Linked DNA regions of Pseudovibrio sp. M1P-2-3. The main gene of each other region encodes a partner of the protein of the gene in region 2 in a complex. Links are inferred from orthologs where the notes say so. Each region holds a gene or a part of one and is shown on either strand. Other genes may lie near its edges.

The links. The genes of interacting proteins can lie anywhere in the genome.
Region 1: the proteins of dapF (region 2) and P6574_RS17990 are in contact, whole or in part, in a solved structure (PDB 5YGU), measured with the Escherichia coli proteins. The link is inferred for Pseudovibrio sp. M1P-2-3 from one-to-one orthologs.

What each region holds. Positions count from the first base shown.
Region 1 is NZ_JARRCW010000001.1:4,105,836-4,108,815, forward strand. It holds P6574_RS17990 (RNA pyrophosphohydrolase), read right to left. Parts: upstream 1,763-2,980; coding sequence 1,238-1,762; downstream 1-1,237. Other genes in the region: P6574_RS17980 (glutathione S-transferase family protein), read left to right, coding at 1-47; queG (tRNA epoxyqueuosine(34) reductase QueG), read left to right, coding at 68-1,216; P6574_RS17995 (divergent polysaccharide deacetylase family protein), read right to left, coding at 1,755-2,789; P6574_RS18000 (S41 family peptidase), read right to left, coding at 2,876-2,980. UniProt on the Escherichia coli protein: Master regulator of 5'-end-dependent mRNA decay.
Region 2 is NZ_JARRCW010000001.1:4,376,853-4,379,708, reverse strand. It holds dapF (diaminopimelate epimerase), read right to left. Parts: upstream 1,957-2,856; coding sequence 1,045-1,956; downstream 1-1,044. Other genes in the region: P6574_RS19265 (response regulator transcription factor), read left to right, coding at 2,819-2,856; P6574_RS19270 (L,D-transpeptidase family protein), read right to left, coding at 2,068-2,628; mtaB (tRNA (N(6)-L-threonylcarbamoyladenosine(37)-C(2))-methylthiotransferase MtaB), read right to left, coding at 1-1,048. UniProt on the Escherichia coli protein: Involved in the succinylase branch of the L-lysine biosynthesis and in the biosynthesis of the pentapeptide incorporated in the peptidoglycan moiety. Catalyzes the stereoinversion of LL-2,6-diaminopimelate (L,L-DAP) to meso-diaminopimelate (meso-DAP).

The DNA.
Region 1 (2,980 bases), 270 kb from region 2 along the record:
TGTTGGGAATGCCCCCGTCGGCGACCTACGCGGATCTGGATTTCTAAAACCCCGTCCCGATGTCGTCCTGACCGAAAAGCAGGCCAAACGCCTGAAAGACGATCTGATAACACGTGCCCGTAAGCTGGGCTTCGATGATGTTCGTATAACCACGGCAGATGCTATACCGCAGGCTGCTGCCCGCCTGAGGACCTATATCGACGCTGGCTATCACGCCTCTATGGAGTGGATGCCGGAGACCTATGAACGGCGCTCAGACCCTCGTAATCTATGGCCCGAAGCACGATCAATCATTACCCTTGCCATGAACTATGGCCCCGATGAAGACCCTATGGCCTTGCAAGACAAGAAAGACAAGGCTGCAATCTCCGTTTATGCCCGTAATCGCGATTACCACGACATTATCAAGGGACGTCTGAAGGAGCTGGGTAGTCTGCTTGCTTCAAAAGGCGCAGACATCAAAGTATTCATCGACACTGCCCCTGTCATGGAAAAGCCCATTGCCTATAGCGCCGGTTTGGGGTGGCAAGGAAAGCATACAAATCTGGTTTCCCGAAAACTCGGCTCGTGGTTTTTTATTGGCTCCATTTTCACAACACTGGATTTGCCGCTTGATGAGCCAGAGGTGGACCACTGCGGCAACTGTACCCGTTGCCTGAGCGCCTGCCCTACAGATGCCTTTCCCGCACCCTATCAGATTGATGGTGGCCGGTGCATTTCATATCTAACCATTGAACATCATGGCCCCATTCCCGATGAGTTCCGCAAGCCAATGGGAAATCGTATCTATGGCTGCGATGACTGTCTGGCGGCATGCCCTTGGAATAAGTTTGCCCAACTTGCCAGCGAAGCCAAACTGGTAGCCCGCGAAGACTTAAAGGAACCTCCCCTTTCCCAGTTGCTACAGCTGGACGACCCGTCCTTCCGAAAGTTTTTTTCCGGCTCCCCTGTGAAACGGGTGGGTAGAAACCGGTTTATTCGAAATGTATTGGTTGCAGCAGGCAATTCCGAAGATGCCAGTTTGCTTCCCCAGATCACAAACCTACTGGAAGACGATGACGAAGTCGTCAGAGGCGCAGCCGTATGGGCCTTTGCCCAACTCACGGAAGCCAGCCACTTTGCAAAGGTCAAAGCCTCTCAGATCCCGCAAGAACAAAGCGAGGATGTGAAAGCAGAATGGCACAAAGGCCAAAACAGTGAGGAGACAGGAAAGTGAGGCTAAATAGCCTCGCCGTCTCTATGAGGTAAAAGGAGAAAAAGCCTCTAGCACTTGTTCGTAAACTCTTTTCTTAAATGGAACGATCAAAGCGGGGAGATTCTGCGCCCTCTCCCATCTCCACTCAGAAAATTCCTGAAGATGTCCATCGGGGGGCGTTAGAATATTAATCTCATTATCTTCCCCTTCAAAACGCAAGGCAAACCATTTCTGGGTTTGACCTTTGAACTTTTTTCCGCGCTTTGAATTAAACTGGACTTCCGGTGGGAACTCGTAGTTGAACCATTCTGAGGCCTCAGCAAGCAAGGAGACGGAACGGACAGACGTTTCCTCATAGAGTTCTCGCTTGGCGGCTTCAAAAGGGTCCTCCCCTTCATCCAATCCCCCCTGTGGCATTTGCCATGCAAACTCATCGGGTACGGGTGTCTTGTCTCCAAAGCGCTTACCGGTCCACACCAATCCTTCCCGATTGATAAGCATAATCCCGACACAGGGGCGATAGGAGCGACTGTCAATTGTTGTCATGGAAACCTCGACTTCAACCATTAATGGCGGCGGAGACTGGGATGAGGGTAATTCCTCGTTCGCTCAGGGTTTTAACCCAGTTTTCAAGCACCTGCAATGTAAGCGGATAGGCCGAAGCACTTCCTATGGCGAGACCTTCCGTTCGGGATATTTTCTCTAGTTCCTGTAGCTGGCTTTTGATTGCTTCTATTTTTAGTTCCTGATCCAGAACCAGATTTGCCCCCACAAACGCCGTTTGGGTTTCTTGCGCTATAAGGCGACTTGATGTGGACGCAGAGCTTCCATCATCCATAAACATAAGCCCCCGCTTTTGAAGCTCCGTCAAAACCGGTTTCATCACTTCATCATCAACGAAGGTATCTTCACCAGAAGAGTTAATAAGCCCGATATAGTTGGATGTTCTGGACAAGGTCCAAGTCAGAAATTCCTGTCTTTCAGCAACAGAACTGGAAACATTGAAAGCTCTCCGGCCATCACCTGCGGATGTTCCCTTGGGCAACTGTAGAAGGACTTCATGCCCTTTCACTCTGGCCTGCTTCATCCAGCTGGACCCATTCACCGCCAGTGTAGATAATCCCAAAGAGACGTCCTGAGGCAACGCGCGAAGTGCCCGCGCACTCATTTCAGAGCTGAGACCAAGACCACTCACAATCAGCGCTATTCTTGGTCCTGTTAGAGTTATCCCCTCCGGCCTACGGGCGTAGGCATCGAGCGCACGTACACCATCCGAAGAGATTTTCGGTATTGGACCATGTTCACTCATCTCTATAAGGTTGGAAATAGGCTCATACACGCCTGTACCCGTTCCGAGCTGCCTTTGTAGAGACGCACTGTCTCTTGGCCCTAGACCTGGCTTAGAAGCCGCGCTCGGGTCCTTCTCGTTTAAGGGACCTTCATTTTGAAAGAGCAGTTTCTCCAGAGGGTAGAAACGATTTCCCACCACGCCTGCAAGCAAGATACATGAAATGATTGGGACTAAAAGAAAGGAGGAAGGCCACCGCCGTGTTTTCTCCTGACCAAGCGGTCTCGTTAGATCTTCTCCACGCATAGGTTCGGTCCCATTTAAAATGGTTAAATAAAAAAGGCACCTCCTTTTTACAAAGAGGTGCCTTAACAATTCGTTTTCCAGTTTAATTAGTTGGCATTAACCGCAGCTTGGTCAGTCACTGGCGGAAAGGCTGTATTGGTTTTATTCCCGCGCAGCAGATCCAAAGCCATATTCAGCTGAGTATCTTTTTC
Region 2 (2,856 bases):
CGGCTCTTTCCTTGATAATGTTTCGAGGCATCTGGGGCATACGCGCTGCTGGCGTGCCAGGGCGTGGTGAAAATGGGAACACGTGCAGGTATGTCAGGTCACATTCATCGACGATTTTTAAAGTGTTTTCAAACATCTCCTCGGTTTCCGTCGGGAACCCTGCAATGATGTCGGCACCAAAAACAGCGTCAGGACGCGATTTACGGACATCCTCACAAAAGCGGATTGTATCTTCGCGGGAGTGGCGCCGTTTCATCCGCTTCAAAATCATATTGTCCCCTGCTTGCAGAGACAGGTGTAAATGTGGAAGCAGGCGCTGCTCGCCCGCGATAGCGTCCATCAAGGCATCATCAGCCTCTATACTATCGATTGACGATAACCGTAGGCGTGGCAGGTCGGGAACCAGAGACAAAATCTTTTGCGTCAAAGTGCCCAATGTAGGTGTGCCTGGCAGGTCTGCTCCGAAAGATGTGATGTCGACACCGGTGAGAACGACTTCGTTATATCCGTTATCAACCAATCTTTTGATTTGGTTGATAATCACCCCCATTGGCACACTGCGCGAATTGCCGCGGCCATAGGGAATAATGCAGAATGTACAGCGGTGATCACAGCCGTTCTGGACCTGTACAAAGGCACGGGCCCTGCCTTGCAGCCCATCGATCAGGTGACCAGCTGTTTCGCGCACGCTCATAATGTCGTTGACGCGGACCTTTTCGCTTTCGTCAAGCCCGAACTGCGCAACGCTACCATAGGAGGCACGCTCCAGTTTTTCAGAGTTTCCCAGAACTAGATCCACTTCATCCATTTCAGCGAAAGTGGAGGATTCTGTCTGGGCAGCACAACCTGTTACGATGATGCGCGCCTCGGGGTTTTCGCGCCGTGCTTTGCGAATGCTCTGGCGTGCTTGACGCACTGCCTCGTTGGTAACTGCGCAAGTGTTGATGAGAACAGCGTCTTTCAGTCCCGCTGCCTCTGCCTCGCTCTTCATTACTTCAGATTCGTAGGCGTTCAGCCGGCAGCCGAAAGTAACCACATCAATTGTCAAGGTATTGGCTCCGTGACCACATCTCCCGCAGCGGTCTTTTTATAGGCAAGGCTGTCCAAATCCAGCATGCCTTCAAATTCAATTGTCGTTTCGCCGGTCATGAAAATGTGATCATCACTTTCACGCCAGTCAATGAAGAGAGGTCCACCGGGCAGAAGAACTGTCGTCTGGCGGCCTGTCAGTTGTTTGCGTGCGGCAGCCACACCCACAGCGCAGGCTCCCGTACCGCATGCCTGTGTCAAACCCGCGCCGCGCTCCCAAACGCGCATGCGTATTTTGTTTTCTGCAAAAACATGGGCAATAGATATATTGGCCTTTTCAGGAAAAATCGGGTGATTTTCCAGCAGGGGACCGAGTTTTTCCAGCTCATGAGCATCCACATCCTCAACCCAAAAGATTGCATGGGGATTTCCCACATTAACAACGGAAGGGCTATGGAGAACGGGGGCATCTATGGGGCCGATTTGTAACTCGATTGCCCGGGTATCGGCAAATTCTTCGGAAAGCGGAATCTGGTCCCACTCAAGCCGCGGCGTTCCCATATCGACTGTTATAAGGCTATTTGACGACACCTTTGAAAAAGCAGTGAGAAGCCCTGCGTTTGTTTCAATAACCACGCTATCTTTACCGCTTTCTTGCATAAGCAGGCGGCCAATGCAGCGGGTGGCGTTGCCGCAGGCGTCAACTTCGCTTCCATCTTGATTATGAATGCGCATGAAAGCGTCAGCCTTTGGATTTCGTGCAGGCTCGATGGTAATCATCTGATCAAAGCCAATTCCGGTTTCCCGGTTGCCAAGTGCAGCCCGTTGGTCATTACTAAAAGAAAAGGAATAGTTCCGCGCATTCAGAACAACAAAGTCATTGCCCAGACCGTTCATTTTCAAAAATGGTATTTGAAGCTGCGTCATTCGGTTTCTCTTAGGTTTTCCTGCTTTGTGGGTATCCACGCATAGGGGCACTATATGGCCGATAATTCTGGAGATTTCCAGTAAAGAATAAATCCGGTCTTTCAAATTATCCTAGCTTTGGGCCACCTGAAGACTGTCGCCAGCTCGCAGTTCTTTCAAAAGAAACTTCATAGTTTCAAGTTCAACAGCGACACAGCCAAGAGTAGCTTGGAACCCTTCCTTGGCAAGGTGAAAAAAAATGGCGCTTCCGTCCCCCCTGTTTGCCGGAAACATGTTGCAATTGAGAACTACGACAATGTCGTAGAGGTTGTCCTCCCGCCACATTTTCTCATGACTCCCGTCAAAGGGAAGTTTAACGGGGCGGTTATAGTTCTCCAGTTCGGTGTCATCACACCACCCGTCATTTGGTGAAAGAGGTTCATGTCTCAGTGCCGTTTCAGGCATTGTTACGCGATCAGCCCTATAATACACATCCAGAATCTCAAAATATCCGACAGGCGTTGCGCCATCCCCCTCTCTTTTCTTGGTGGTTATTCCGCCTTTCCCAAGTGCGCAGGGAAAGGTCTTGTCGCCCCACTGAATAGTTGCACGGCAAGGATTGGAAGGGTCGGGCCGTACTAAAAGGGCCCTGGGATCTTTACTGTGTAAGGGGGGAGATAGAGTAAGTGTCATTGTCCCGCGATGTAAGGGCGATAATCGCCACGTTTGAGTTTAACCAAAAAGCAAATAACATTTCTGTGAGATTAAATTTATGGTGTAAATATAATTCGTGATAGTTTTATCTGGTGTTTTCGTAGTTCTGCGGCCATGTAGTGTTGAAGACCTTGAAACAAAATGGATTTGAAAGCTGGAGGAATATTGGATGTCTACGCGCAAACTCCTACTCGTTGATGATGACGA